Regions from separate parts of the Halobacillus sp. B23F22_5 genome, predicted to be linked through region 3. Evidence: riboswitches for the same ligand, from Rfam matches in the RefSeq annotation. Region 3 holds a riboswitch; each other region holds the start of a gene.
The links. A riboswitch is a leader RNA that binds a small molecule or an ion and turns the genes downstream of it on or off. The one in region 3 is predicted to bind glycine.
Positions count from the first base shown of each region.

Region 1: another riboswitch for glycine. It lies ahead of serC (3-phosphoserine/phosphohydroxythreonine transaminase); the one in region 3 lies ahead of purU (formyltetrahydrofolate deformylase).
Region 2: another riboswitch for glycine. It lies ahead of gcvT (glycine cleavage system aminomethyltransferase GcvT); the one in region 3 lies ahead of purU (formyltetrahydrofolate deformylase).

Region 1 covers NZ_JBIEKI010000020.1:4,967-15,738, forward strand. The annotation lists gene ACGTN9_RS18380 (helix-turn-helix transcriptional regulator) at 141-893, shown strand; gene ACGTN9_RS18385 (VOC family protein) at 1,084-1,497, shown strand; gene ACGTN9_RS18390 (VOC family protein) at 1,520-2,017, shown strand; gene ACGTN9_RS18395 (SRPBCC domain-containing protein) at 2,037-2,543, shown strand; gene ACGTN9_RS18400 (DUF4362 domain-containing protein) at 2,863-3,312, shown strand; gene ACGTN9_RS18405 (monooxygenase) at 3,378-3,683, shown strand; gene ACGTN9_RS18410 (aminoglycoside phosphotransferase family protein) at 3,898-4,806, shown strand; gene ACGTN9_RS18415 (hypothetical protein) at 4,825-5,208, shown strand; gene ACGTN9_RS18420 (hypothetical protein) at 5,327-5,791, shown strand; gene ACGTN9_RS18425 (GNAT family N-acetyltransferase) at 5,815-6,300, shown strand; gene ACGTN9_RS18430 (aminoglycoside adenylyltransferase domain-containing protein) at 6,293-7,126, shown strand; gene ACGTN9_RS18435 (DUF2332 domain-containing protein) at 7,110-8,171, shown strand; glycine riboswitch at 8,514-8,594, shown strand; gene serC (3-phosphoserine/phosphohydroxythreonine transaminase) at 8,773-9,855, shown strand; gene ymzB (protein YmzB) at 9,897-10,253, opposite strand; gene ACGTN9_RS18450 (hypothetical protein) at 10,398-10,616, opposite strand.
Region 2 covers NZ_JBIEKI010000002.1:158,651-169,422, reverse strand. The annotation lists gene gcvPB (aminomethyl-transferring glycine dehydrogenase subunit GcvPB) at 1-818, opposite strand, end outside; gene gcvPA (aminomethyl-transferring glycine dehydrogenase subunit GcvPA) at 811-2,160, opposite strand; gene gcvT (glycine cleavage system aminomethyltransferase GcvT) at 2,185-3,288, opposite strand; glycine riboswitch at 3,472-3,562, opposite strand; gene ACGTN9_RS04190 (DEAD/DEAH box helicase) at 3,730-5,373, shown strand; gene ACGTN9_RS04185 (YqhG family protein) at 5,370-6,176, shown strand; gene ACGTN9_RS04180 (YqzE family protein) at 6,202-6,375, opposite strand; gene ACGTN9_RS04175 (shikimate kinase) at 6,424-6,915, opposite strand; gene comGA (competence type IV pilus ATPase ComGA) at 7,016-8,020, shown strand; gene comGB (competence type IV pilus assembly protein ComGB) at 7,983-9,047, shown strand; gene comGC (competence type IV pilus major pilin ComGC) at 9,064-9,366, shown strand; gene comGD (competence type IV pilus minor pilin ComGD) at 9,384-9,821, shown strand; gene ACGTN9_RS04150 (prepilin-type N-terminal cleavage/methylation domain-containing protein) at 9,811-10,143, shown strand; gene ACGTN9_RS04145 (competence type IV pilus minor pilin ComGF) at 10,124-10,549, shown strand; gene ACGTN9_RS04140 (hypothetical protein) at 10,509-10,772, shown strand, end outside.
Region 3 covers NZ_JBIEKI010000003.1:276,693-287,464, reverse strand. The annotation lists gene ACGTN9_RS06750 (beta-mannosidase) at 1-826, shown strand, start outside; gene ACGTN9_RS06745 (zinc-dependent alcohol dehydrogenase family protein) at 830-1,825, shown strand; gene ACGTN9_RS06740 (MIP/aquaporin family protein) at 2,291-3,130, shown strand; gene glpK (glycerol kinase GlpK) at 3,150-4,643, shown strand; gene dhaK (dihydroxyacetone kinase subunit DhaK) at 4,706-5,692, shown strand; gene dhaL (dihydroxyacetone kinase subunit DhaL) at 5,711-6,331, shown strand; gene dhaM (dihydroxyacetone kinase phosphoryl donor subunit DhaM) at 6,336-6,710, shown strand; glycine riboswitch at 7,111-7,214, shown strand; gene purU (formyltetrahydrofolate deformylase) at 7,403-8,272, shown strand; gene ACGTN9_RS06710 (hypothetical protein) at 8,259-8,459, shown strand; gene ACGTN9_RS06705 (FAD-binding oxidoreductase) at 8,643-10,046, shown strand; gene ACGTN9_RS06700 ((Fe-S)-binding protein) at 10,039-10,772, shown strand, end outside.

The sequences.
Region 1 (10,772 bases), on a different contig from region 3:
AATACGAATCAGTAGATATACTCATGCCAGAAAAGGTCGATTCATTTTCAACTGTTCGATTAACTTAAGTCGCTGCGGGGAGAAAGGAGGGGAGAGATATCCATGACAGATATCCTGAAGTAGAAGAAGTGGTCGCTTATATGCATCAGCGAATTTACGAACCATTGTCGCTTGCAGATTTGGCCGGTCAGGCTGGCTATAGCCGGTATCATTTTACCCGTATTTTCAAAGAGCAAATGGGAGTTTCCCCGTTATATTATATTTCTGCATTACGTTTGCAGAAGGCGAAAGACCTGCTCTTGCAAACGGACTTGCGCGTGCGGGACATCGGCATGGAGATAGGCCAGCAAAGTTTAGGAACGTTCACCACTCGATTTACGGAACGGGTGGGTATGACCCCTTCTCAATTCCGGAACTTTTTGCCGCAGGCTGGTGATCATTTTCAATCGTTGAAACAACTCAGCAACTGGTCAGACCCTGGCAGCATAATGGACGACTCTCCTATTGTAAAAGGGACCATCAAAGCATCAGAGCCCTTCAACGGGGTCGTCCTGATCGGCCTGTTTCCGAAACCTATCCCGGAAGGATTTCCCTTATATGGCACACTGATGTCCACATTAGGGGAATTCTGTTTCAAAGGTGTCAAACCAGGTGTCTATTATTTATTGGCTACTTCTGTGTCCTGGGGAATGCAGGCCAGAGACTTTCTGCTACCACATAAAACACTTCGCGCCCGTTCCAACAAACCAATCATTGTTGATGCTTCCACCCAGATCCCTTACCAGGAAATAACACTCTATCCGCCACGTATTGATGATCCGCCCATCCTGATCTCACTGCCACTGCTGATGAACAATTTTTTGAAACGAGTCAAACAACATAGCAATCGATAAGAAATCCTTAGTTTTTTGCGTGCTAGACTGAAACTGTCATAAATGGGCGCCCAAGGAAGAATCATTATCGAACTTTAACGAGAAAGGAGCGTGCTGACAGCTGCCAGTTAACCATTGTTTACACCCCCGTGCCTGGTCTGTATGGCCCATGCGTTGATGAAAATTGAATAAGGAAAAGGAGAGTGAAAATATGACCACTCAGGCAAAGCAATTGTATGTCAATCTTCCGGTGAAAGACTTGAATAAGTCGATCGATTTTTTTACGGCGTTAGGTTTTGAATTCAACCCTACGTTTACGGATGAAAAAGCGGCTTGTTTAGTGATTGGTGAAAATATCTATGCCATGCTTTTAAGAGAAGATTTTTTCCGGACATTTACTAAAAAAGAACTTGCAGACCCCGCTAAACATACCGAAGCAATTGTGGCATTTTCTGTAGACAGCAAGGAAGCGGTAGATGATTTGGTCAACAAGGCATTGGAGGCCGGTGGAAAACCGTCCAATGATCCTATGGATGGCGGGTTTATGTATGGGTGGAGCTTTCAAGATATCGATGGCCATTTATGGGAAGTCCTATACACGGATGATAGCAAGATCACGGAGTAAAACCTTCAAGGAGGATAAGATGATGAGTGATAAAATACAAAAAATTACGCCGAACTTATGGTTTGAAAACCAAGCGGAAGAAGCAGCAGCTTTCTATACTTCCATATTTAAAGATTCCGGGATTGTTAGAGTTACTCGCTATATAAACGAAGGTCAGGATATTCACGGCATGTCTGAAGGGACAGTAATGACGGTGGAGTTTCAGCTGGAAGGCCAGAAGTTTGTTGCGTTAAATGGCGGCCCCCATTTTCATTTTACAGAAGCCATCTCGTTTATTGTGCATTGCGATACCCAGGAAGAAGTGGACTACTATTGGGAGAAACTTTCAGAGGGAGGAGACGAAAAAGCACAGCAGTGCGGCTGGCTGAAAGATAAATTTGGGGTCTCCTGGCAGATCATCCCTGCCCGAATTTCCGAATTACTTAGCAGCCCCGACCCGGTAAAAGCCGAAAGTGCCATGAAGGCCATGCTGCAGATGAAGAAAATTGATATGAATGTATTAAAGGAAATTCATAAATAAACCATTAGGAGGAACTGATATGCCTGAACTTAAACAGAAGGTGGAAGGACGGAATCTGATTTTGGAGCGTATGTTTGATGCCCCGAGGGAGCAGGTATTTCTGGCTTATTCTGATTCCGATCAATTGGCCAGTTGGTGGGGACCGCAAGGGTGGGAGACCGAGAATCAGAAGTTCGAGTTTAAACCAGATGGCGTTTGGCTGTATTGTATGCGTTGTAAAGATAAGAATCAGGGCGATTTTTATGGGCAGGAATCAAGAGGAAAAGGAGTTTTCCACGAAATCAAGGCACCAGAGAAAATCGTCTATACCGATGTATTTGCTGATGAACATGGCAATCCAGTCGAAGGTATGCCAGAGGCAGTTATAACGATGGAATTTGTGGAACAAGATGGCAGGACAAAGCTCATTTCCAACACGCAATTTGCATCCGAAAAAGAATTGAATTCCCTTCTTGATATGGGAGTAGTGGAAGGGGTCTCCTCTCAATACGAATGCCTCGATGAGCATTTGAGAAAGGAAAAATAAAAGGGGAAGAGGCTGCGCGCTGTCTAGTATACATGATTAATTTCTAGTAAACAGTATTGCTTGTCTAGTAAAATCCCGTTTCTGTCTAGTAAATGTTCGTTTTTGTCGAGTAAACTCATCAAATTGTCTAGTGAAACTGCTAGTTTGTCTAGTAACGCTCCCCAACTGTCTACTAATGACAAAATTATCTCGTATTTCAACTTAATCAAGTTTATCCGCCCTCATGACGTGGGGCGGATTTTTTTGTAACATTTTTCCTTTTGTGTACGTCTTAATAAATAATAGTCCGTATTCCTTAAACAATGCAGGGGGAGTTCAAATGAAGGTTTCATTTTTCTTTTCGGCAATCATTTTAATGGTAGTATTGACGGCCTGTCAGCAGGTGGATGAGCCATCTGATGCGAAAGCTCAGCTCAGTCCGGAGACAGCTATCAAAAGAGGGGATGTCGTAAATGTACATGGGGATATTTCAAATCTGGAGAGTTTTGAGAAATTTTTGGGTAATGTGGAAGCAGGCGTGAAAGATGACATACGGATTACCAGTTATACCACCGAGGGAGATCCTATTTTTTACAAATTGAAATTTGACGGTGAAAAAATTCATTACACGTTTGACAATACCATGGATGCCTACGCGGGTACGGGAAAAGGAGTCAGAGAGGCGGAATGCACGAATATTGTAACCACAAAAACAGAGGGAGAAAGGCGTTATGAGTTGAGTGGGTGTAATTCCAGTACCGGAGAATCTTTCTTGTTTACTGTCCGTTAAGGGAGGCATAATTATTGTGGGCCGTTACAGCTGACTGCTAAAGTAATAGAAAAGGAGGAATTGTCATGGCTTATATTCTACAAGTGGATTTTAACATGGAGGGACCATTCGGCAGCGAAATGGCAGAAAGCTTTTCAGACTTAGCAGAAAGTATCAATCAAGAAGAAGGATTTATATGGAAGATTTGGACGGAAGACAGCGAGGCAAAAGAGGCTGGCGGCATTTATTTATTTGAAACGAAAGAAGCTGCTCAAAAATATTTGGCGATGCATACGGAGCGGTTGAAAGGGTTCGGTATCGAACCGGTGAATGGGAAAATATTTGAAGTGAATGATCAATTGACTGCCATTAATCATGGACCGGTTAAGTAATACCCGGCTTTGACGTAATCCTGATAAGGGTTGCGTTTTTTTAGGAGGAATTTCCAGGCAGGAAAGAGAAGTAGTGGGAATGAACGGCAAATCAGTTGTCCAGGAGAATGTCCGTAAGAAATAAAGCAACCCAGCGCAGCGGTCACTTGAAAGGGTCACCAGACTACTGGCTGAACCAGATACATATGCGCTTGTGTAACGAAGGAGTATCGTGATGGAAATGCAAAAACAGTTTGTGGAATCCGTACGTATGTATTTTAAAAAAGAAGGGGAAGCCTGGCTTGAAAAGCTGCCAGACCTGATTACATATTGTGAAGAAAAGTGGGCGTTGCGGTTGAAAACGCCCTTTTTCCTGTCGATTAATTTTGTTGCTCCTGCAGTACGTGAAGACGGCACAGAGCTGGTAGTAAAAATCTCGCTTCCAGGCGAAGGGTTTCTCGATGAATGGGAAGTATTGCAATTGTTTAAAGGGAAAGGAATGGCTTCCCTCATAGATGCTGATCAGGAATATGGCATTTTATTAATGGAAAAGTTGACCCCCGGCTATACACTTGCGGAAATGGAAGAGGACGAAGAAGCTTGCCGAATTGCAGCTAATGTACTGAAAAAATTACATCGCGCTGCACCAGATAATACCCGACTTCCAACAACAAAAGCGAGAGAAGATAACCTAAAAGCAATTTTATCGAAAAATCCACATGGGCTGGGTCCAATATCAAAAGAAAGATTAGAACAAGCAAGCAGAATTTTTACATACCTGCATGAAACCAGTCAGGACCTCCGTTTGCTTCACGGTGATTTCCATCATTACAATGTGCTTGCTTCCGGAAAGGGAGAATGGACAGCCATCGATCCAAAGGGGCTTATAGGCGAAACAGAGTATGACTTGATCCAGTTTCTTTTGAATAAGCTGCCGGAGGAAGGCAAGCTGCCTGTGATAGAAAAGAGGGTCGAGATTTTCACAAAGGAATTGCAACTGAATAAAGAACGGCTGTTGCTTTGGGGGTATTGCCATACCGTGCTGGCAACCAGTTGGTCGGTCGATGACAATGGCAGTTGTGAACAAACGTTTTTTGATGCGATTGAGGTTTTTGAAAAACTAACAGTCCGCAAAGGAAGCTAAAAAGAGAGGGGGAAGCGGATGAGGTATAAGGCATTGTTATGGATAGTCCTGACAGTGATTGCATTGTCAGCCTGTTCAGGACAGAGAACCCTTCATTACAAGGGGGAAAGTGAAAACTGGGAAGTGACTTATCGAATTATTCAAACCAGTAGTGAAACGTTAAATAGTAGTGCATCTATCCAATTTATAGGAAAGGGAGAGCCGCCGGAAACGGTTGACTATCACTTTATCAGCCAGATGAGTGAATCATCGGGAGAAACTCCCCTAAGTGAATCAGGTGTGAAGGATTTTAGATTGGGTGGGTGCCAGGGGTGCTCTATTACATCGGAAAAACAGGAAATTGAAGCAACTATTGAATGGGAGGGTCTTACGGAAAAACTCCTGTTAACGAATCGTGATTAGGAACAAGCAGCCAATCAATATAGGTATCTAGTTAAGTTAAGTGTAAAAGCAGTTTACTTTCAGTAGAATAAGAGAGAAGCCAAAACAGGGAAGTCAGGACTACGAGGAGGAAGTAAACATGAAGCTGAAAATAGGATTTATTTTAATGCTGATTCTTTTTACAGCAGCGTGTTCAAGCGAACCAAACGCAATGCATACATACGATATGGCTCAGGTCAAAGATAACCTGCAAAAAGTTGAGTTTGAGTACGAACTGCCGGAGCAAATTCCTTTTGAAGTGAAAAGTATTGAAACGGATACGCTCGTACCAGACCAGCCTATTTTTTCTGTTTATTTTACCGGGACAGAAGGGGAGCAAATGATGCTCGAGGTGGTTAATGCGACCTTGAATACTGCGGGAAGCAATTTATTTGAGGAAGTAAAAATTGGCGACAGGAAGGGTTTTTTTTATGAAAATGCCCAGGGCGCCAGAATGCTTCTTTGGGAAAAAGATGAGGTACATTACCAATTGAAGACGATTGACGGCGATGCAGAAGCACTGGAAGATTCCCAGCTGATCGATACAGCGATAACATTTAAGTAATATGCTAGAAGGATTGATTTAGTATGGCTTACAGATTCTATCCAATGACCCAGCAACAAGCAGAGGAAATTGCTCACAATTGGCATTATGACGGGAAATACTCCTTTTATGATATCGAAGCGGATCAGGAGGACCTTGAGGAATTTCTCGACCCCAAGCAACGCGGGGAAAAATATTATGTCGTTACCAGTGGGGAAGAATTAATCGGTTTTTTCAGTTATCGTCCGGTTGATTCGCAAACCATTGATATTGGCCTCGGAATGAAGCCTTCGTTAACAGGAAAAGGGCGTGGGAGAGAGTTTGTCGAGGCGGGGCTTAACTTTGCGATAAAATCTTTCAATCCCAGCCGGATAACCTTATCAGTTGCTGCTTTCAACGAGCGGGCAATTAAAGTTTATGAAAAAGCAGGATTCGTCAGAGGGGAGACATTCATGCAGGATACGAATGGAAGCAGCTATGAGTTTTTGAAAATGAGCTGCAAGCTGAAAAGGAAGCAAGAAAATGAATAAAGTAATTGGGGATAAATATAAACCAACTTTCCACCTTAATGAAATAGTCAAAGAAATAGAAGCATTGCTGGGAGCGCATCTGGTCGGCTTATATTTGCACGGTTCACTTGCCATGGGTGGTTTTAATGCCAGGAACAGTGACATTGACCTCTTAGGAGTCACAAGAACACAACTCACTAATCTGGAAGCGTGTTACCTGACCGAACTGTTTTTAAAAAAATCCACCCGCCCTTTCCCAATAGAAATTACCTTTATGAATGAACAGCAATTGGTGGACTGGGAGCATCCAAGCATGTTTGACTTCCATTATAGTGAGTACTGGAGAGACGAATTCGAGCAGAAAGCAACGGGTAACACCTTCCTTAATGTGAATTGGAAGGATCCTGATTTGGCAGCTCATCTCACGGTTACCTATCATAAAGGAATTTGTTTAGCTGGAAAGCCGATTCATGAAGTAATTCCGAGGGTGCCAGAAAAAGATTTTGTTGCTTCTGTTCAAAATGATTATCACGACTGTCTGGATAATATAGTTCATGATCCTGTGTACTGTACATTGAATTTGATTCGTTTTTATCGATATTTAAAAACTGGTGACATTGTTTCGAAATTGGAGGGTGCGAAGTGGGGGATTAAGCATTTTCCTGAAAAATTCCATACTATCATCCAATCGGTACTTGCAATCTATCAGGATAACGACGGCAGCAGTGTTTTAGAAGCAGACGAGCTGTATAGGATCAAAGCGTTTTTAAAGGTGAAAATTGAAAATTTATTATTAGAGAGAAGCACTGGTAACAGCTCAAGGGGGATGCCTGATGGAGCAAAATAAGATTGCTGAAAGATTTTTGGATTTTGCTGAGCTGGAGTGTAAAGGATCAAGCGCTTTGTATCAATTTTTGTCTATTAAAATTGCTGGTAATGAAGAGCTGCTCCAATTAAGCTCGTATGCGAGAAGAGGGCAGCCGATACCAAATCTGTTATTTGGGGCAGTCCATCAGTTATTGTTATCAGGGAATACGCATGAACTCGGTAACTTTTACCCGAGTATTACAGAGAAACCAAAGCAAGTGGAAGATTCATTTTCCAGTTTCCTTGATTTTTGTCGCACCTATCGCAAAGAAATAATAGCAACTTTGCAGGAAAAACTCGTGCAAACGAACGAAGTGAGACGCTGTGCGTATCTTTATCCACTTTTTTGTTACATACATAAGAAAACAGGGCGATCTTTGTCACTGATTGAGATTGGGACAAGCGCCGGTCTTCAGCTGCTCTGGGACCAATATAGTTACTCTTACGGTGGAAATCGTTGTTATGGGAATAATGCTTCAGCGGTTCACTTATCTTCAAAAGTAAGAAAGGGAAGCATGCCGGAGCTCCTTGATAGCACTCCTCCTGTAGCTTCCCGTGTAGGCGTGGACCTACATGTCAGTGACCTGAAGGATGAAGAAAATGCGTTATGGCTGAAGGCACTTATATGGCCGGAACATCAGGAAAGGCAGGAGACTTTTGATAAAGCAGTAAAGCAGTTCAGTAAATCTCCTCCTTCCTTAATCGAAGGGGATGGCGTATCAATGCTGGAAGAACTTGCTTCCCAAGCCCCATCTGCCAGCACGCTTTGCATCTTTCATACCCATGTCGCCAACCAGATGCCCCGGAAAGTGAAAGAGGAATTGCAGCAGAAAGTGAGTGCAATTGGGCGGAAGCGGGATGTATGTCACATCTACAATAATATTTATGATAGAAAAATGCATGTGGACTTTTTTATCGATGGCGTCAGCTATAGTGAAACGATGGGAGATACCGATGGTCATGGACGCTGGTTTGACTGGCATGTGAAAGACTGTTCCATCCAGGGAAACGTGTCTAATAAATGATAATTTTGTCTAGTAAAATTTAGATATTGTCTAGTAAATCTTTGATAATGTCTAGTAAAAGACCGAGATTGTCTAGTTAACCTCACATATTGTCCAGTAAGCACCATGGACTGTCTAATAAATGCATCATGTTGTCTAGTAAATAGACGATATTCCAGTAACTTTTTCTCTAAAAGGTTGTAATCCCTTTACAGCGATAAAGTAAGCGCTATCAAAGGCGGGTGGCGCGTTTTCGCCCTCTTGATAACCTGCAGACTATGCTTTATAATCCAGGCATATCACTGATTTTTCTGAAAAGACGAATATTAGCAAGCGATGAATGTCATGGGTTGTACTATGACAGGAGCAGCTTCTGGAGAGGATGCACATCTTGTGCAGCGCCGAAGGGTTCATTATCTCAGGCAAAAGGACAGAAGAGGTACATCCGATACCTTTTATGTTGGTGAGATTGGGAAGTCCCGGTCTCTCTTTTTTATACTTTAAGGAAGTTTAATGTTAAAGGATTAAAGTGTATATGTTTCCTCCAGAAGTACCTGGCGAAAAGCCGAGTTTTTCTAATACACGCAAGTTCTACTACATACAAAGTGAGGGGTTAGACGATATGAAGAGAATTTATAATTTTTCAGCGGGTCCTTCCATGCTGCCGCTGCCAGTATTGGAAAAAGCACAAAGTGAACTGGTGAATTACAGGGACTCAGGCATGTCTGTCATGGAATTGAGTCATCGATCCGCACTGTTTACGGAAATCATTCAGGAAGCAGAGCAGCTGCTGCGTGAACTGATGGCTATACCAGAAAATTACAAAGTGCTCTTCGTACAAGGGGGGGCTTCGCAGCAATTTTCTGCGGTGCCGTTGAACCTGTTCGGTACGAACGGAAAAGCAGATTATGTGAACACTGGTTCCTGGTCGCAAAAGGCGATCAAGGAAGCGAAGAAATATGGAGATATTCGTGTGATTGCTTCATCTGAGGATGCCAATTTCAATTATATTCCAGAGGTGGACAGCTCCATGGTCGACCCGGAAGCGGATTATGTTCATATTACTACGAACAACACGATAGAAGGGACGGCTTTTACTGAGTTTCCCGATGCTGGAAATATTCCGCTTGTAGCAGATATGTCGTCCAATATCCTGTCAGAAGAAATCGATGTATCACAATTCGGGGTGATTTATGCCGGGGCCCAGAAAAACATCGGTCCGGCGGGGCTGACGGTGGTCATCGTCCGTGAAGACTTGATCGGAAAAGCACAGGAATCCTGCCCGGTTATGCTGGATTATAAGACACATAGTGATAAAGGCTCCTTATATAACACGCCACCGACCTATGCAATTTATATGGCAAAGCTTGTTTTCGAATGGCTAAAGGAACTGGGCGGCGTTAAGGAAATGGAGAAAATTAATCGGGAAAAGGCACAAATTCTTTATGATTACATTGAGGAATCCGAGCTGTTTTCTTCTCCTGTTGAAAAGAATAGCCGTTCATTGATGAATATACCGTTCGTCAGTCCTTCTGATGACTTGAATGCGGCATTTGTGAAGGAAGCAAAAGAAGCAGGCTTGGAAACATTAAAAGGGCACCGTTCGGTTGGCGGGATGCGTGCCAGCATCTACAATGCGATGCCGATTGATGGCGTCCTGTCCCTTGTCGCGTTTATGAAAAAATTTGAAAGTAAGCATAAGTAACCAATAGAGGTCTCCTCCTGTGCTAAGGAAGAGACCTCTTTTTACTTATCACCAGCTATTTCAATGGTATACAGTCCTCGTTCGGTAACCAATGTGAATGTATTTTCATCAAACTGGTACTCTGTTGTATCCTCCAGCGGAATTTCATAATAGGAGTCAGGAAGCGGCTGAAAACTATCGCCATCCGTTTCGATTTGACCCGACCCGTTCAATTGGATGGTGTGCATGGGCTCGTAACCATCAATACTTCTCGTATCTTTGGAATAGGAAATCGACTCCAGCTTCATCGATATACTGTCGTGATCCGCTAATTCCTGCTTGGCAATTGTTATGTTTTCACCGTTCCACTCCTGAAGCAGCTGGTTGAATTCTTCAATCGTTAAGTATCGCTGTGACATGTGCATCCCTCCAGTTCTTATTTTTACCTGGAGGGCTGAATTGATGCGTATAACTATCCTCTTTTTTCTTTAAGAAAAGTTGAAAAGACAATAAAAGAGACGGCCCTCAGACCGTCTCTTTGTTTATAGAATTATTTTAAATTGTCAATTTTTAACTTCGTGCTTTATGTCGTAATCAATAATTTGGATTTTTTCTAATGGAAGTTTGAAGCTGGAAGACAGCTTTTTCTTCAAGTTTTTCTCGTTTACTTCCGCATCCTCTGCGTTTACGTCCCATTCAATTTCATCCATTCTTCGAAATAACTCTGGGCGATCAAGTTCACTTTCCTTATGGAAATTAATCCATGATACATTCACTAACATTAACTCTACCCCTTTCCGGAGTCAGCTAAACCTTTTTTCAAGTTAACTGGGCAAACAAAATTTCCTTATTTAATTGTTCAGCAAGTATAACACGGTTGCTTAGTTATGTATACCCACCCTTTTCCTGCCGCGATAAGTGAGAGGAAGTTTCAAAAG
Region 2 (10,772 bases), on a different contig from region 3:
TTATGAAGGTTCAAGTGAACGACGTCAAACCCCATGTCTCCCGGACGAGCATATCCCAGGATGGCATTCAGGTTTGCGCCATCATAATAAAGCTTTCCACCTGCTTCATGAATGATTGCTGCCATTTCTAATATATGCTCTTCGAACAAACCTAGTGTATTTGGGTTAGTCAGCATCAATGCAGCTGTATCCTCTCCAACAACACGCTTTAAGTCTTCTAAATCAACCAAGCCGCGCTCATCTGATTTGACAGTTACAGCATCAAACCCTGCAACAGTTGCAGAAGCCGGATTCGTGCCATGGGCGGAATCAGGTACAATGACTTTCGTACGTCCATAATCACCATTTGCTTCGTGGAAGGCACGGATCATCATGAGTCCAGTCCATTCCCCGTGTGCCCCTGCTGCCGGCTGTAAAGTCACTGTATGCATACCGGTAATTGCTGCAAGGGTAGTTTGTAGGTCATACATCAATTCCAATGCCCCCTGCACCGTTTCTACCGGCTGATGAGGATGAATATGACTGAAGCCTGTCAGCCTCGCTACATCTTCATTCATTTTGGGATTATACTTCATAGTACAAGAACCAAGTGGGTAAAACCCTGAATCTACTCCATGGTTCCGTGTAGACAGTGCTGTATAGTGACGCATAATTTGCAACTCACTCACTTCTGGCAGGTCCGCTTCGTTTTTGCGGATGTAACGTTCATCCAGCATTTCTGTCATGTCTACCTCTGGGACATCCATCTCCGGAAGGCTGAAGCCTGTCCGGCTCTCTTGGCTATGTTCGAATATTAGTGGAAAATCTTGATTACTCATGTAAATCCCCCAATTCTTGCGCGAATTTGTCGATCTCTTCTTTAGAACGGACCTCCGTAACGGCGATCAGCATATGCCCTGAAAGCTCTTCATAATCGGCGCTTAGATCATACCCGCCGATGAAGCCTTTCTCAAGCAGCTTCTTGGTCGCTTTCTGGACATCGGTACCGAGATTGACGACAAGTTCATTGAAAAATGGCCCTTGGTAAGTAACTGATAGCCCATTACCTTCCAATGCTTTCTTCATATAGGCTGTCTTCTGGATATTCGTCCAAGCCATTTTTTTGACCCCTTGCTTTCCTAGTGAAGACATAGCAACCGATGAGGCAAGTGCGTTCAAAGCCTGGTTCGAACAAATATTGGATGTTGCTTTATCACGACGGATATGTTGTTCCCTCGCCTGCAAAGTCAATACAAACCCTCTTCTTCCCTGCTCATCTTTCGTCTGGCCGACCAAGCGTCCTGGTACTTTCCTCATCAGCTTCTTAGTCGTTGCAAAATATCCGCAATGCGGCCCTCCAAATTGTGCAGGGATTCCAAACACCTGTGCATCTCCTACGACAATATCCGCTCCAAATTCACCGGGCGGAGTCAAATAACCTAAGGCTAACGGATTACTGGAAACAATCATCATTGCTTTTTTCTGTGTATCAAGCAATTCTCTCACTTCTGCTAACGGTTCAATTTGACCGAAGAAATTAGGATATTGAATCACTACGCCGGCTGTGTTTTCATCCAGCTCTGAAGCCAGGGCTTCCAGATCAGTAATCCCCTCTTTATGGTCAATTTCAACTATTTCTACTCCTGGGCCATTCGCATAGGACTGGATTACCGCACGAGATTCCGGATGCACGGCACGGGATACAATCACTTTTTTCTTCTTAGTAGAACCAGCACTCAAGTTAACCGCTTCTGCCAACGCGGTTCCTCCGTCATACATGGAAGAATTGGCAACATCCATTCCGGTCAATTCACTAATCATGGTTTGGAATTCAAAAATTGCCTGCAGTTCCCCTTGAGAAATCTCTGGTTGATATGGCGTGTAAGCTGTATAAAACTCAGACCTGGAAATGACATGGTCCACGATTGATGGAATGTAATGGTCATAGACGCCCGCGCCAAGAAAGGAAGTATGTGATTTCAAGTTGACGTTGGTTTCTGCCAATCTGGTCAGTTCCTTTGTCAATTCAAACTCATTAGCCGGCGGCTTTATGTCCAGCTCTCCTTTGAATCTTACTTTTCCGGGGATATCTTTGAACAACTCTTCTGAATCTTTAACCCCAATCGTATCTAACATTTCCTGTTTGTCTCTTTCAGTCATTGGTAAATAACGAAACTCCATCATAAATCCCCCTGCCTGTTTGAATTAACCACGCTTATAGAAAGGTGTTTTGACTACTTCTGCTTTCAACTTCCGCTTACGTACTTGCACTTCGACCTCAGTACCAATTTCGGTATAATCTATTTTCAATAGTGCTAAACCGACATTTTTTCCGAGAGTTGGAGACTGGGTCCCAGTCGTTACAAATCCGATTTCATTTTCTTCAGCAAAGACCTTGTATCCAGTTCTTGGAATTCCTTTTTCCAGCATCTCTAGCCCGACAAGCTTCCGTTCCAGCCCATTTTCTTTCTGTTTTAATAGTGCATCTTTTCCGATAAAATCTGCATCTTTTTTCAGTTTGACTGCAAAGGACAGTCCCGCTTCCAGAGGAGAAATTTCCGGGGATAACTCTTGTCCATATAAAGCCAGGTTAGCTTCAAAACGAAGGGTGTCTCTCGCTCCTAATCCAATCGGCTGCACTCCTTCTGCTTCCCCTGCTTCAAGGATTTTTTGCCATAGTACAGGACCTGAGGCCTTCGGAAGATAAATTTCAAAACCATCTTCACCAGTGTAGCCAGTCCGGGAAACAATTGCATCATCCGATGCACCTTCAAAAGAAACCGGGTATTCAAAGCGGAAGAATTTTATCGCTGATAAATCCGTATCAGTGAGTGTTTGTAGTACAGCTTCAGCTTTTGGTCCTTGAAGAGCAAGCTGTACATACGCATCAGATTCATTACGTAAAGAAACACCATCAATCAAGTGATCTTCCAACCATTGATAATCTTTGTCTACATTAGCAGCATTGACGACAAGCAGATATTTATCCTGTTCCAACTGATAAACGATCAAATCGTCGACAGTACCACCATTCTCATAACACATAATGGTATACTGTGCTTTTTTTGGTTCTAATTTGGAAATATCATTGGTAAGCATTTGTTGCAAAAATTGTTCGCTATTCGCACCTTCTACAAAAATTTCTCCCATATGGGAAACATCAAAAAGTCCTGCTTTGGTTCGTGTTGCTTCATGTTCATCTTTGATTCCAGAAAATTGGACAGGCAAGTCCCATCCGCCAAAATCAATCGTTTTCGCACCATGTTTTTCATATTCCGGAAACAACGGCGTCCTTTTTAAATCAGCCATACGAACACTCCTCTACTTATATTATTCTCATAAAAAAACAGACAGATATCCCACTGCTAAATTGCGGGATACTCTGTCCATTCACCAGAAAGTTTCACCTAAAGTTGAAAACGCATTCAGAGCATTTTGTATTTAAGGCTTGCTTCTTGGGTGGTTCACGGCTGTGAACACTCTCCAGAGGTGCGTCACACAAGGGTCTTTTTGCCTGAGAGATTCACATATCATATGCTTGCTCCTTCGGCGCTACTGACGTAGTCTCTCCCCCTGTAGTCATTCGCGGTAGTATTTATTTTTTCAATTGGGCATACTAACCAGTAAAAGCTGTGAAAAATCTGTCATTTTGTCACAAACAATTATATCACATGCTCAGGCATGTTTTAAAAGTTATTTTATCCCGGGTTAAATCGGATAAACAGCACAGGGAAAGGAGGCTTCAATAGTATGGATATCTTACTGGATGAAAATTACGGAGAAGAATTGGTACAGCAGACTGTAAATCCTGATGCAATTAGCAGTTGGAATCAATTCAAGCTTGCTTACCAGGCGGCTAAGGCTTCTTCTGTACCTACCTTCGAAGGGCTGGTGGCACTGAATCACCTGCCTCACATCGACTTTCTTCCCCATCAAAAAGAAGCAGCGGAAGAAATCATTCATCAAATGCAAGGAAGAGCTATTCTTGCCGATGAGGTCGGTTTAGGGAAGACAATTGAAGCTGGCTTGGTACTTAAAGAGTATTTGATTCGCGGAATGGTAAACAAGGTGTTGATACTGACTCCCGCCTCCCTTGTCAATCAGTGGGTGATGGAATTACATGAGAAGTTTTTTATCCAGGCTTATGCTCCAAGAAAAAATCCCGCTTGGAAAGATGCGGATATTATGGTGACTTCCATTGATATGGCGAAGAGAGAACCTCACCAAAGTGAAATTCTATCTATTCCTTATGACTTGATTATCATCGATGAGGCTCATAAGTTAAAAAATCCTGCTACGAAAAACTATCAATTCGTCAAAGCATTACAAAAGAAATACTGTCTTTTGTTGACTGCTACACCAATCCAGAACCGAATCACCGATATATTCAACTTAGTATCAATTTTAAAACCAGGTTACCTGGGAGACTTGTCGGCCTTTAAAAAAGAATATGGGAAGAAAATGGGAAGTATTGATAGCAACCTAAATCTAAAAAAACTGATCAGCAAAGTGATGATTCGAAATCGAAGGCAGGATACAGGGCTTGCTGATACTAAACGAATGGTAAAAACAGAGTGGATTGAATTCTCAGAAGAAGAGCAAAAGGTTTACCAAATGCTGGAATCGATTAAAGGAACTCATCCTTCCTTTACTTACTTGACCCTGGCAAAAGAATTATGTTCCTCTCGGGAGGCGTGCTATTTATCCAGTAAACTAATGTATGATAAACTCGGAGACCCTGAAGCGACCGGACCTTTACATGAATTGATTTCTGGAGTAGAACAGCTTCCTCAACATGCAAAAGCTAAACGGATGGTTGAACTGATCCAGCAAACAGATGAAAAATTCATCGTGTTTACGGAGTACCGGGCAAGCCAATATTATTTACAATGGTACCTGCAGCAGCATGGCATATCTTCCGTACCATTCCGTGGCGGTTTCAAACGAGGCAAAAAGGACTGGATGAAACAATTGTTCCGTGATCATGCACAAGTAATGATAGCGACAGAAGCAGCCGGCGAAGGAATCAACCTGCAGTTTTGCCGTAACATGATCAATTATGATCTCCCGTGGAATCCGATGCGTCTGGAACAACGGATCGGCAGGATCCATCGTTTCGGGCAGGATAAAAACGTACAGATTTATAATTTTGCCATTAAAAACACGATTGAAGAACATATCTTAAACTTGTTATACGATAAAATTAAACTATTTGAAAATGCAATTGGTGAACTTGACCACATTTTAGAAGAATTGGATATCGGAGATCTGGGAAAGGAAATTGAAGCCATTTATTCAGAATCCTCAAGTTATGGGGAAGCGAAAATTAAGCTTAATAACCTCGCTTCCGTCATTTCATCTCATTCCGAACCATACCGGAGGTCGTCATCATGAAAGAAGCAGCAGCTCACGAACAGTTTGTCAGAAGTTTCTTCAACGAATATGAGTGCCCGATAGTATCTGACGAAAATGGTCGACTTGTCATTCAATTGACCGATAAGATGGATGAAGCACTAATGAACAGACCGTTCTACTGGCATTACATTAAAAAGATGGGCAGGCAGGGTGATCCGATGTCACTCACGTTAATTACCAATCCTAATTTGACCGAAGAAAAAGGTGAATATATTCATTCTGGGTCTCCTCGCTTACGCCAACTATACCGTTATCTATTAGAACATTGCCGGTTTACCAAACTCTATGAAGCAGTCGATACTTTTGGGCAGCAAAGCTCCCTGGTTCCATGGCTAATCACTAATATCCGGGTCAGTTATTACGGTAAACAAAAAAAAGATGAACTATTATCAATCGGGCTCAACCTTATTCATGGTACGATGGTTTCCTCCATCATGGAACGGTTAGAAAACTACCAACTTGAAACAACGATCTCAGATTATACCTTTCCCATGACACCTTTGATTCGTATCCCTAGTGGTTACCAGCGGATCCTGCGTTTCATTCAAGAACATATCGAGAATACAGATCGAACCTGGGCAGTTCAGGCACTGGAAACCTTGGAGGAAGAGAAACAATTGATCCATGCTTTCTTTCAGGAAGATGATGAAGAAGAGAGAGAGTTGATGGAAAAAGAGCTAGAAGGACTAATGGGACGCTTCACACCTAAGGTAACTATAGATGTGTTGAATGGCGGATTGTTTTATCTTACCCAGGAAACGACTAAAAAAATAATCAAATAAGGTTGTCTCCAAAATGGAGACAACCTTATTTGTTACGGTTAAAAAGCATTTTCATCGCTGTCGGTAAAATGCCAAACCATTTATTTCGTTGTGGCTGCTTGATTTTTTGCCGCTTACGTTTATGTTTTTCCTCTTTCGATAAATTCATATAGCGGACAAATTCTTCCGTGACGTACTTGACGTAATCATTCCCGGACATAGCATTCACCCTTGTTGGATTTATTATCTTTAGTATGACCGGATTTATTTAACTCAATACGTGAAGGATTTCCTTTGCTAAAAGTTCAGGACTTTTTGCATCTACATTAATAATATAATCAGCAGCTTGTTCGTAAATTGGGCGTCGTTCTTCCAAAAGTTGAAACTTTTCATCTTCTTTCCCTTTCCATAACGGCCGGTTTACATCCTGGGACAACCTCTCATTAATGGTGTCAAAGCTTGCATCAAGAAAAATGACGGTACCGCGACGCATCAACTCCTGATTGACCGGATTCATGGGAACCCCTCCACCGGTTGAAACTACTGCGTTCTCCGCTGGAATTTCCTGCAGCATTGCAGTTTCCAGCTTTCGAAAATACGCTTCCCCTTTCTCTGCAAAAATTTCTTTAATCTTTCTCCCTTCGCTTTGTTCAATCAAATCATCCATTTCCATTAGGGTAAGTGATGCTTCCTGACAAAGAATTTCTGCCACTGTAGTTTTACCACTCCCCATAAAACCGATCAGGTAAATCGTTTTCATGTTTTCCCCTCCTATAAAAAATATTTTTTATCCTTGCAGGATTTTCGTAACATTTGTCGAATTATGTAATTTAAACTAAAAAGCGAGGTGATATATTGAAGTGAGCTCTACTGCAAATTTATCTCATCAACTGTTAATTTCAGCCATTCAGTCAACTGCTACAGATATACACTTTTCCCCCTACCTTCAAAAAGTGGACATTCATTTTCGTGTCCATGGAAAACGGATATTCCACTCCTCCATTTCCACTCCAGTTTACGTGAAATTACTTTCCTATTACAAATTCACCTCCGGAATGGACATTGGAGAAATTAAAAAGCCTCAAAACGGGACGATTTCTTTCCGAAATCATGATGACCTTTTTTCCTTACGTCTTTCCACACTTCCGATCCAATCAAATGAAAGTCTGGCTATCCGGATCCTTCCACAAACCGAGTCCCTTTCACTGGAAAAGCTTTTCATCTTCCCCGCACAGTATAAAAGAATCCAAGACTGGCTCCGCCATCAAAGCGGTATGATTCTATTTACAGGGCCAACAGGCAGTGGAAAGACCACTACCCTTTATGCATTACTGCAAGCTCTGATAAAAGAAAACTCTTACCAGGCCATCACATTAGAGGATCCAATTGAAAAAAACATCGAAAACATTATTCAAGTGCAAGTGAATGAACGAGCTGGTATTACCTACGATGCCGGCCTCAAGGCAGCATTACGACATGACCCTGATTTAATCATGGTAGGTGAAATTCGCGACAGGCAAACCGCTCATTTTGCCTTTCATGCTGCTCACACAGGCCACCTAGTACTATCCAGTTTACATGCTAAAGACGCGTTAGGCACCATCTTACGATTAAAGGAGATGGGCATTAAGACAGTCGACCTGGAACAAACATTGATATCAATAGCTTCCCAACGATTACTCCCGATTGAATGTGCCACCCACCTCCCTAAACGAGCAGCCATTATGGAATTAATGGACGGTGAGTTGCTCCGGCATGCCATCCATCAGCACTCTCTTCCCGCATCCCCGCCCTTTCATTCCTTTGATCACTTAAGGAGAAAAGCCTATGCATACGGTTTCCTTTCCGAAAATGAAGTTATTTAGCAGCAAATCAACAGAAACATTGCCACAAAAACTCCAGATTCAATTTCTGGATCGGATCAGCCATCTCTTGAAAAAAGGATACCCTTTGCTTGAAGCATTAACTATTTTGACCTGGGATGAGCGGTTTGATGGGCTTGCTACAGATATAACACAAGAATTAAAAAGTGGGAAGCCAATTGATGTATGTCTTCAAGCTACAGGTTTTTCAAGAAATGTCGTCTCATTTTTATACTTTGCAAGAATGCATCGGAATCTTGATGAAGTTTTTCATCAATGCAGCACCATGATCCAATTAGAAAATAAATATGTAAATAAATTTAAACAAGTCATCCGTTATCCTGCATTTTTGAGTGCATTCTTAGTAATCATGCTTTTTGTCATCGATCGTACCATTTTTCCTGCTTTTTTGACTATGTTCCAGTCTCAGGAAGCAGGAAGTATAGGATTAATCGCGGCAGTGTATATAACAGGTTTTCTTATCACCTTTGTAAAAGTGGCAGGGCTTTTAGGAGTTACCGTAGTTATTTACTGGAAAATCAGAAAAAGCACCATTTCTTTTAAAAAACAGCTTCTATTGTATGATAAAATTCCAATGCTTCGTGACTATCATAAGCTGAAAACTACGTTCCTATTTGCCACCCACTTGCACTCCATACTTTCCACAGGCGTTTCTATGAAAGAAGCGTTACATGTTATGAGTAGCCAATCCCATTATCCCCTGCTCAGCCATCAGGCTGATATCATCCTCGATCACCTGGAACAAGGAGCAACCCTCGCACAAGCGATCCATCAATGCCAGATGTTTCGCCCTGAACTAACCACCATTTTCCATAAAACATCCGACCTCACGACCTTAACCAGAGACTTAGCTATGCTTTCTGAGATGCTTACCGACATGACAAAGCAAAAATTGAATAAAGCACTGGAAATCATCCAGCCGGTTTTCTTTATCATCATAGCTGTGTTCATTTTATTTATTTACGGCTCCATCATGTTGCCTATGTATCAGTGGATGAACCAAATATAGAAAGGAAGTAACAATTATGTTTAAAAATGAAAAAGGTTTCACGTTGATAGAAATGTTAGTTGTCCTGCTTATTATTTCCGTATTGTTGATTATAACTATTCCAAACATAGCCGAGAACAATCAAATGGTTCGTGAAAAAGGTTGCGAGGCGCTGGTAAAGCTGGCAGAAGCACAAGTGCAAGCGTACTATATAAATGAAGGTGAAATGCCAACTCTGATCAGCGATTTAGAGACTAACGGATATATTACTCAGACTACGTGTCCTAATGGCGAGACCCTTACCCTGACCAGTGAAGGTAAAGTTACATCCACCCCCTAGGCGGGTGGAATATTATTATGTTAACAAAAAACGGCTATACGTTGCTTGAAACCATGATTGTGCTACTAACTTTAAGTATTTTACTAGCTATTTCTGTACCTTTGCATCACCAGATCCAGGACCATACTGCTTTTTCTAATTTCTACAGACAGTTTGAAGATGATGTTTTACTTACCCAGCAATTATCAATGAACAATCAATCATTTTACGACTTGATGATTATACCTTCGCAGAAAAAATATTATTTAATGGATGCAAAAAAAGAACAAAAAATTATTGAGCGTGACATTCCTCAGGCGTTGATAATCGATCTTCAGACTTTATTAGTGCCCATCCGCTTTTCCTCTGACGGCACCATATTCAACCCAGGCAGCTTTCGTGTAAAAACTCCCAATAAAACCTATAAAATTGTTTTTCCATTTGGTAAAAGCAGGTGTTATATGTATGAAATATAATGGCTTTACCCTGGTAGAAGTAATAGTTGCATTCGGACTATTGCTTACCCTTTTATTGAGCACTCTACCCATAATGATGAAAGTAAACATGGAGGAAGCTATTCTTACAGACCGGAGAATAGTAACAGCAATTTTGCATGATGAGCTACTTAAAAAAGTAAATGCTCCAGTGATGGGAGTTATGAGTTACTCTATTGATGATTTTACTAATATCCACGTAAACGTTGAAATCCAGGATGGCTTAGTAAAAGCCTGTGCTGATTGGAACAATAAACAAAATCATACAGAGAAGGTTTGCCTTAATGGATATCGAAAACATTAACGGATATACATTAGCAGAAACAATCATAAGTTTATTGATAGTCACCTTGATGCTCAGCTTTCTTCCTCCATTATTCCAATTATTTTCTACTGATAATCAGCAGCAGGAACTAAGTGTCCGCCAATTCTTTACGTTTACCTCAGATGAACTGGCGTTTAATGACATAATCTCCGTACAATCCACTCGCCTGGAACTGCTGTCTTATCATGGTGAACTTATCACGATCGAAAGGTATGGCTCTTCTATTAGGAGACAAGTTGGTGGACGGGGACACGAAGTATTAGTAAGGGATATTGAGACGGTTCAATTTTCTTTGCAAAATAATCAGCTGCTTGTTGTAATTACATCCTTGGGAGGAAAATCTTTTGAAAAACGACTTCAAACATACTCCAGTCCCATTCCGTAATGGCTTCATATTTCCATTTGTGTTACTTCTATCTCTTCTTTTCCTTGCTGCCACCACCACTTCTATTCACTTATATCAAAATCATCAATATATAACCGAGCTTCATTATGACAATATTGTAATGGATACATTGTTTCAGAGTGGATTAGCTAAATTCCATAAAGAAATGAGTAACATGGAAGAACTTCCGAACTCCGGCGAGGTAACGTATCTTTTCCCACAG
Region 3 (10,772 bases):
TAAGGATTATCATCATCAAAAAGGCATTCTATTAATGGAAGGTTTTACTGGAGTCCCCCGGGATATCGAGGAATATATGAATTATTCGATGTTAACTCAGGCAGAAGGACTGAAATGTGGCGTTGAACACTATCGCAGAAATAAACCAGAGACGAGCGGGGCGCTTATTTGGCAGCTCAATGACTGCTGGCCCGGGACAAGCTGGTCGATGATCGACTATTACTTATTGCCGAAAGCCTCTTATTATTATGCTCGGAAGTTCAATCAACCGTTATTGTTTACAGTAGATCATCAAGCGGAAGAAGGCGTTTTGAGCCTTTGGGGTGTAAATGATACTTTATGCAACTGGAAGGATCAGCTGATTTTTGAAGTGCATCATTTTGAAAAAGGATTGATCTACTCAGAAAAATTAGATGTACATATAAGGGAAAATCAATCGCATCAGCTGGCATCCCGGACGGAGGAAGAGATACTAAAAAAGTGTTCGCCTGAAGCTGTCGTCATTCGGTTAAGGTCAGCCAGCGGTGAGGCAGAAGAGAACTTTTATTATCTTCGAGATCATAAGGAGATGAAATTTCCTCAAGTGAATCTTACAGTTAGTATTGATCGTGAGAAACAGGAAGTAGAGGTTTCTACTGATGGCTTCGCGAGATTTATAAAGCTGGAAGTTCCATTAGATAAGGTGAGCATTAGTGACAATTATTTCGATTTACTCCCAGGAGAGAGGAAAAAGGTAGCACTTAGACATTTAGAAGATGAGCCTTTGCCATTGAATGAGTTGCAGGTGAGCGCCATCAATAGTCAAAGTGTGATAGAGGAGGTATGAGTTATGAAGGCAGCTGTCCTGATGGATAAGCATTCGATGGAGCTAAAGGAAATAGAGATACCAAATCCTAATGAGAGAGAAGTGTTGATAAAAGTGAAAGCCTGTGGCATTTGCGGTACAGATCAACATATTTATCACGGAAACCCTGGCTCCGCTGAGGTACCAACGCCAGTGGTCTTAGGCCATGAACTTGCAGGTGAGGTAATATCGGTCGGAAGTGACGTGACCTCATTCCGACAAGGCGACCGAGTTTCCGTCGACCCTAATATGTATTGTGGTGAGTGCCGGCATTGTCAAGACGGAAGAAAACATCTGTGCGAGAACTTAGAAGCAGTAGGAATGACACAGGATGGCGGCATGGCAGAATATATCGTCGTACCTGCACAGAATTGTTATTTGCTTCCGAATTCGCTTTCGTTTGGCGAAGGGGCAATGGTAGAACCGCTTGGCTGCGTGCTCCATGGTGTCGAGCAGTTACAAATTAGACCGGGAGATTCCGTATTAATTATAGGTGGCGGCTATATCGGCCAAATGATGCTGCAAACGATTGGTATGTACGGAGCTTCTCCAATTCTTGTGAGTGAACCCGATGAGCAGAAACATGCTGCAATAAAGAACTTTGGTGCCACTAACGTCGTTCGTCCAGGAGAAGAAATTGGTCAAGGCGGATTTGATATTGTGGTTGAATGCGTAGGATTACAAGAAACAATGCAGCAAGCAGTTTATTCAGCTGGAAAAGGAGGACGGGTATTGCTTTTTGGAGTGTCCTCCCCTGATGCGAAAATTGAAGTCAGCCCCTTTGAAATTTTTTCTAAGGAACTGACTATAAAAGGGTCATTTATCAATCCTGATACACACCGTAAAGCTATTTCACTATTAGCACAGAAAAAGATAGATGTAGAACCTATGATCAGCCACTACTTTAAACTAGCAGAAATACCAGAAGCGATGTCAGCTTATCAAAGCTTGTCTGTTACTAAAGGGATTATTATATATTAGTGACACCCCGGGACATCCAGATAATGGATGTCCCGGGGTGTCTATCCATTAACCGGAATGCCGCCGTTGACATGCTGCTTCGGTTGTATTTCTTTCTTTTTATTCGACATACAAAATTCCTCCTATGTAACTGAGTGAGTCTAGGTTAGGATATCCAATTACTGTATATTTAACCACTTGCGCACATGTTGAGAAGCCGCTTATTTCTAAATGCCCATATCCGCAGTCCTCGACCATTATAGTAATCTTTCAATTATTAAAAGAAGGTTACAAGGCTGAAACTTTTCTGTTAATACCATTGACACCGCTTTCATAATAGTTTAGGTTAATAGATACAAGTTAACTACGTGACGGAGACATGGAGACTCACACTGAGCAAGTACTTTTCCTTGGGGAAAGTGCGTGCTGGAAGTGTGGGTCTTTTTTTGTTCCCGTTAAATCCAACTTAAAAAGGAGTGTGCAGGAATGTCTGAGTTTTTAGCAGAAATCATAGGTACGATGATTTTGATTATTTTTGGCGGAGGTGTTGTGGGAGGTGTCGTTTTAAAGGATTCTAAGGCTGAAGGATCGGGATGGGTAGTCATCACGATTGCCTGGGGACTGGCTGTTGCGATGGCGGTTTATGCGGTCGGACAGTTCTCGGGTGCTCATATCAACCCGGCAGTCACGCTGGGGTTTGCTGCCGTGGGAGAATTCCCGTGGGCAAAAGTTCCAATGTATATTACAGCGCAAATGATTGGTGCATTTATTGGCGGGGTTATTGTATTTTTTAACTATCTTCCGCATTGGAAGAAGACAGAAGATCAGGGTGCCAAGTTGGCCGTATTTTCTACAGACCCGGCAGTGCGAAGTCCTTTTTCCAACCTGGTCAGTGAAATTGTCGGTACGTTCGTTTTGGTGATGGGTCTGATGTTCATTGGGGCCAATCAGTTCACTGATGGGTTAAACCCGATGATTGTCGGTGCTTTGATCGTGGCGATTGGTATGTCTCTCGGCGGGGCGACTGGGTATGCGATTAACCCGGCTCGTGACCTTGGACCGAGACTTGCGCACGCGTTCCTGCCTATTCCGGGTAAAGGCGGTTCGGATTGGACCTATGCCTGGGTTCCGGTAGTCGGGCCGGCCATCGGCGGTATCTATGGTGCGGTATTCTACCAGGCCATGTTCTTAGGGGAATTTTCATTAATATTCTGGGTAATGAGTGCAATAATGGCTGTGATTCTCGTGGGAGCTGCGATGTCTGAGCTGAAAGAGGAAGAAACTGCAGCCGACCGTGTCGAAAAAAGTGTCAGCCAGCTAAATTAATAAAGGGGAGAGATAGGTTATGGAAAAAAAGTACATTTTATCAATCGATCAGGGGACAACAAGTTCACGCGCGATTCTATTTGATGAAGCTGGAACTATTGTAGGTACCGGACAAAAGGAATTCGAACAATTTTTCCCAAAGCCGGGCTGGGTTGAGCATGATGCGAACGAAATCTGGACGTCCGTGCTCGCTTGTATCGCTGATGTGTTAAGAAAAACAGATATCGAACCGAGCCAGGTTGCTGGTATCGGCATCACGAATCAGCGTGAAACGACGGTTGTCTGGGATAAAAACACGGGCAAGCCGATCTATAAAGCAATCGTCTGGCAATCTCGACAGACAGAAGGAATATGTAAAGACTTACGGGAACAAGGCCATAATGACCTGTTCCGCGACAAAACAGGACTGCTGCTTGACCCTTATTTTTCCGGGACAAAGGTAAAATGGATACTGGATAATGTTGAAGGAGCGCGTGAAAAAGCGGACAACGGTGACCTGATGTTCGGAACGATAGATACGTGGCTCGTCTATAAGCTTACTGGCGGTAAGGTTCATATCACCGATTATTCCAATGCATCCCGTACGCTGATGTTCAATATCTATGATTTGAAATGGGACGATGAGCTGCTTGATATTTTAGATGTGCCAAAGAGCATGCTTCCTGAAGTGAAACAGTCTTCTGAGGTCTATGGAAAAACAGTCGACTATCATTTCTTCGGCCACGAAGTACCAATTGCCGGTATCGCCGGTGACCAACAGGCGGCGTTGTTCGGCCAGGCATGTTTTGATGAAGGGATGGCGAAAAATACTTACGGAACGGGCTGTTTCATGCTGATGAATACGGGCGATAAAGGCGTGAAATCCGAGCATGGCCTGTTGACCACATTAGCATGGGGATTGGATGGAAAAGTAGAATATGCACTGGAAGGAAGTATCTTTGTCGCCGGTTCAGCGATCCAGTGGCTGCGTGACGGTCTGAAGCTGATCAACAGTGCACCGGAAACAGAAAACCTGGCTACATCTGTCGATTCCACGGATGGTGTCTACCTGGTGCCAGCGTTTGTCGGACTTGGTACTCCTTACTGGGATTCTGATGCCCGTGGCGCGGTGTTCGGGTTAACGCGTGGTACTTCAAAAGAACATTTTGTCCGCGCAACTTTGGAATCACTCGCTTACCAGACAAGAGATGTACTGGATGCAATGATCGCTGACTCTGAAATCGACTTGAAAGCATTACGCGTGGATGGCGGGGCGGTTAAAAATAACTTCCTGATGCAGTTCCAAAGCGACATTCTCGGCGTACCGGTCGAGCGTCCGGTCGTTCAGGAGACGACAGCACTTGGTTCAGCCTACCTGGCTGGTCTGGCAGTCGGTTACTGGAAAGATAAAGACGAAATCAAGCAGCAGTGGAAAAATGACCGCACCTTTAAAGGAGAAATGGAAGAAAGCAAGCAGGAAGAACTTTATAATGGATGGAAAAAAGCTGTAGCGGCAACACGTGAATTTAAGTAAATCAATAATGACAGGCACCTTTTGCTAACAAGAGGTGCCTGATTAAATAGGAGGGGCTATTTATGAAAAAAATCATCAACGATCCGAATCAAGTTGTAACCGAAATGCTGGATGGAGTAGTTGCCGCATACCCGGACCAAATCAAGCGGATTCCTGATACTAACGTTGTAACAAAAAAAGACGCTCCTGTTCAAAATAAGGTAGGCATTGTCAGCGGTGGAGGCAGCGGCCATGAACCAGCCCATGCCGGATACATAGGAAAGGGGATGCTTGATGCCGCCGTTGCTGGCGAAGTATTCACTTCTCCGACACCGGATCAGGTATTTGAAGCGATCAAGGCAGTCAATGGGGGTTCCGGGGTGTTGCTCGTCATCAAAAATTACACCGGCGACGTAATGAATTTTGATATGGCAGCAGAGCTTGCCGAAGCAGAAGGAATTGATGTGGCACAGGTCGTCGTCAATGACGATGTCTCTATCGATGATGTGGAGGGGCGCCGTGGAGTTGCCGGCACGATTTTTGTCCATAAAATTGCCGGTGCGATGGCGGAGGCAGGTGCTTCACTGGAGGAAGTGAAAAATGCCGCTGAAAAAGTGATTGCTAATGTGCGCACGATGGGCGTTGCGTTGAGCCCATGCGTTATGCCGGCATCAGGTAATCCTAGTTTTGAACTGGGAGAAGGTGAAATGGAAGTTGGCATCGGTATCCATGGGGAGCCAGGTATAGAACGGAAACCACTCGCTTCAGCCGATGAAATCGCAACTGAACTCACGAATCATGTTCTGGAAGACCTGAAGTTGTCAGAATCAGACGAAGTAGCTGTAATGGTGAATGGACTCGGGGCGACTCCTGAAATGGAACTTCATCTGGTCAATCGAAAAGTTCAGGAAATTTTGCAGGGAAAAGGGGTAAAGACCTATAAAACATTCGTCGGTGAGTACATGACTTCCTTGGAAATGGCGGGGTGCTCCGTGACTTTATTGAAATTGGACGACGAAATGAAAGAATTACTGGACAGCCCATCGAATGCGCCGGCATTTCGAGTTTGATGATAGGAGGGGAAACTTATGAGATTCACAGTCGAACAAGCATTGAATTGGCTTTCGAAAAGTAATGAAAAAATCCAGGAAAATAAAGATTATTTATCTGAATTAGACCAGGCAATCGGAGACGGGGACCATGGCATCAATATGGCCAGAGGTTTTGATGAGGTCATCAAAAAAATAGAAGGGTCTGCTTATGAGCAAGTCGCAGACGTATGGAAAGACGCAGCGATGACGTTGATGTCAAAAGTAGGAGGAGCTTCCGGTCCATTGTTCGGCACTGCATTTTTGAAAATGTCGATGGCAGTCAAAGGTGAAGATACTGTATCGTATGAAGTTTTTGTTAAAGCGTTGGAAGATTCAGTAGCGGGCATCAAACAACGCGGCAAAGCAGAAGAAGGAGAAAAAACGATGATCGATGTCTGGTCACCTGTGGCAGACCATTTGAAAAAAGCTGAGGACTTTGACGCCGGGCTTATTCGTGATCGCGCCAAGTCAGCCATGGAAGCTACTAAAGATATCGTGGCCACCAAAGGAAGGGCTGCTTATTTGAAAGAGCGTTCCAAAGGACACTTGGATCCTGGATCAGTTTCTTCCTATTATATATTCAATGCACTGGCAGATACGATTGAGGAGGAAGGATAAACATATGGCAAGTGTAGGGATTGTAATTATTTCTCACAGTGAGAAAGTAGCCGAAGGCATAAAAGATATCGTGGACCAGGCAGTAGGAGAGGTTACTGTTGTAGCGGCAGGCGGGCTGGAAGATGGGGAAATTGGCACCAGTCTTGAGAAAATCCAGGCCGCCATCCAGAATGTCCATAATGATCAGGGTGTAATCGTATTGTATGATTTAGGAAGTGCAAAAATGAATGCTGAAATAGCAATTGAAATGTTGGAACTGGAAAATGTTCAACTGGCGGAAGCGCCTGTTTTGGAAGGTGCTTATCTGGCAGCTGTGGAAGCGAGTATGGGAAGGTCGCTTAAGGAAATCGTGAAAGCCTTGGATAAAGAGTTTAAGTAAAAGCTACCCCGGAGCCCTCTAATATTTGGAGGGCTCCGGGGTCAATTAATTTATGAGTCATATTAACCGCTACTCTTTTACTTTTTTTCTACTATGAACGTTACATCAATTTTTAAACCTTAACTATCCTCAATAAGCAGAAATGGCAGCAAATGATATGAGGATATACCTCTACCAATTTCTACAGATGACAATCATTGAACAGGACCATAATGTTAATCTTCACTCTCTTTAAAACGGATTTTTACATTTACCAGAATAGGAAGTCTGTTAGCGTTTCTTTTGCTTAAACGAAAACAATAAGAGTAAAGGCTCACCGGAATAATGCTAACGCTTACATGCAGCTTGACATTCTCTTGTCAACCGATTAATCTGAAAATAATTAAAATTTAAAAAGCGGATGATCGTTGTAGGAGAGGCAGGATGAAGCTGCCGCCGAAGGAGCAAATTCCAAAAATAACCCTTGGAGCCAATCTCTCAGGTATAAAGAACTGCAGCGTGACGCATCTCTGGAGAGCGCGTATGAATGATTTACGCCACCAAAGGGGAAGACTTCGTATGTATAATGAAGCTTAAACTCTCAGGTGAAAGGACAGAGAAGGGTAGAACACTACCTTTTTCTGTCCTTTTTTGTATGCAGAAAATGGTAATACTTGCAATCTTTAAAACAATTTATCTAAGGAGGAAGTACAGTGAATACAAATGGAAATAGTTATCGAGCGAGGTTATTAATTACTTGTCCGGAAAAACCGGGTATTATCTCAGATGTAACGAGTATATTGGCTGATCACTGTGCAAATATCGTTACATTCGATCAGCATACAACAGATCCTCAGGATGGCATTTTTTTTATGCGAGTTGAGTTTGAATTGAAGGACTATGATAATTCTTTTGAGAAAATAAATGAGGACATACATGGGTTAGCCGAAGAATATCCTATGGAATGGCAGTTAAACAGTAGTAAAAAACGAAAACGAATGGCCATCTTTGTTTCAAAAATGGACCATTGCCTGATGGAGCTGATCTGGCGATGGCGGTCAAACGAACTTCCGGTAGACATTCCGATGGTTATTAGCAATCACCCGGATTTGAAAGAGGAAGTCGAGTCTTATGGTATCCCTTATTATTATCTTCCAGTGACGAAGGAAACTAAGGCGCAGGTTGAACAGCAAGCTTTGGAATTGATGAAAGGGAAAGTAGACTTCATTGTCCTGGCAAGATATATGCAAATTCTTTCCCCAAATTTTATTTCCCACTTTCCAAATCAGATCATTAACATCCATCATTCATTTTTACCGGCATTTGTAGGGGCTAATCCTTATGCGCGGGCATTTAACCGTGGCGTCAAGTTAATCGGGGCGACTGCTCACTTTGTTACCAATGATCTCGATGAAGGTCCGATTATCCATCAAGACGTACAGCAAGTAGATCACCGCTATACAGCGGAGGATCTGAAAACATCCGGTCGTCATGTAGAGAGAAGTGTACTTGCTCAAGCGGTGTCCTGGCAGCTGGAAGATAGAATCATTGTTCACGGTAATAAGACGATTGTATTTACCTGATAGCTGGCGTGCTGGTGTTAAGGCCGCTGAAAAAGTAAATCATTCCTTAAAAGCAAGCAAAGCTCTGCAACATATAGGTGCTTTGCTTACTTTTCAATTTGTCATGGTTAGCACTATTTCAGTAACTTTAGATATTAGAGGTGATATGGTTATAAAAGAAAGAAGCTCAGTCCGTGATTTTGCCTAAATAATGCTTGTTGATCAAACGTTTGATCAGAAGCTATATAAATAGACTAAAACGACACATGGCGAGAAAAAAGAGGCAGCTTCGACAAAAACTGTCTGGTTTTGGATGTGCAAATTGGAAACCTGTCACCAACTCATTATACAATAAGGGTACAGAATATTTTGACAGTAGGAGTGTGGAGGTATGAGTGATTGGCTGCAGGCTTTAAAAGATTATATTCCCGAACAACGCATATTAACCGATATAGCAGACCGATATAGTTATAGTTTTGATGCTTCTTTCGGGGAGCATTTACCTGAGGTGGTGGTACAAGCAAAAAGTAAAGAAGAAGTCGTCCATGTTATGCACATCGCCAACCGATACAAGGTGCCGGTTTATCCCCGGGGTCAGGGAACCTGTCTGAGTGGCGGACCGTTGCCGGTGCATGGAGGAATAGTGCTCGACCTCTCACAGTGGCCGGAAAATATTGATCTTCACGTAGAGGACCTTACCGTCAACGTATCTCCCAGCGTATTGACTGCTAATATCAATAAAGAAGCGGAAAAACACGGACTGATGTATGCTCCTGATCCAAGCAGCGCCCATGTCGCAACAATCGGCGGCAATCTCGCAGAAAATTCAGGAGGACCGCGCGGGCTTAAGTATGGCGTAACTAAAGACCATGTTTTAGGGCTTGAATTGGTGACACCGGAAGGGGAAATTATCCGAACAGGAGGGCAGACGATCAAAAACGTAACGGGCTATGACCTGACAAAGTTGATTGTTGGATCAGAGGGTACCCTTGGCGTTATAACTGAAGCTACTTTGAAGCTGGTGCCGAAACCGAAGGCGACTCAGACGATCATGGTGGCTTTTGGTGAGGTTCGGACTGCCGGCCAGGCGATATCCCAAGTGTTAACTTCAGGAATTTTACCATCTAAAATGGAAATCATGGACCAGGCTTGTATCCGTGCTGTCGAAAGCTTTCAGCCTGCTGGCCTTCCAATTGATGCTGCTGCCATCGTTATCATTGAACTCGATGGACACCCTCAGACGCTCGACATAGAAACCGGGCTGGTCCGGGAGATTATGAGTGAAATCGGTGCGAAGGATATTGTTATTCCGAAAACGAAAGAAGAGGCTGATCAAATCTGGAAATCTAGAAAACAAGTTTCTCCAGCCATCGCTAAAATCAAACCTACGAAAGTTTCAGAAGATGCTACCGTACCTCGCAGTAAAATTCCAGACATGATGGATCGCTTAAGTGAAATCAAAGAAAAGTACTCCGTAGAGCTAGTCGTTTTCGGGCATGCCGGCGATGGCAATCTACATCCCAATATTTTATGCGATCAACGAGACCAGGAAGAAATGCGACGGGTAGAGCAAGCGGTAGAAGCGATTTTTGAAGCAGCCATCGACCTTGGCGGAATCTTATCCGGCGAGCACGGAATCGGTACGATGAAAGCTCCTTTTATGGAAAATGAACTAGGAGCCATCGGAGTGGAAATGATGAAGCGGATCAAAGACAGCTGGGATCCGAACCATATCATGAATCCGGGTAAGATATTTGCAGAAAAAGGGCAAAAGCTGGTGTTGACGGATGATTGATGTGCAGACTCTTCAGGAAAAAATAAATTATGATAAAACATTTGATTGTGTGCAATGCGGCTATTGTCTGCCAGCCTGCCCGACCTATGAAACGATGGAACGGGAAACCCATTCGCCAAGAGGGCGTATCAATTTGGTAAAGCTGGTGGCAGAAGATAAAGCCTCGGTTGAAGATTTACGAGAACCGATTGAAAAGTGTCTGGGCTGCATGGCATGTACCACTGTTTGTCCGACCAATGTCCAATATGGGCAGATTTTAGAAGGGGCCAAAGAAGTCATAGAGGACCAACGTTCCGCGTCAGGGAAGCAAAGTAAAATAGAGGACTTTTTATTCGAGTCATTCTTTCCCTCTGAAAACTGGATGAACTTCTTAGGAAACTTAACCTGGTTTTATCAAACAACCGGTCTGCAATCTCTTGCCAACCGGTTATCTATCACAAAAGCAGCTCCCCTTCATTTAGATAAATTTGAACAAGTCATACCGAAACAACCTTCCCCAAAAGTGCGGGCAAAGCGTGTAAACCACTATAAACCTGATGGGCCAGCGACAGCTAAAGTTGCTTTTTTTACCGGTTGTGTGATGGACGGGGTATTTTTTGAAACCAATCAAAATACCATTGAACTCTTACTGCGAAGTGGGCTGGAAGTCTTACTGCCCGAACAACAGACGTGCTGCGGGGCTCTTCATGCGCACTCAGGTAAAATCGACGACTCCAGAGAATTGGC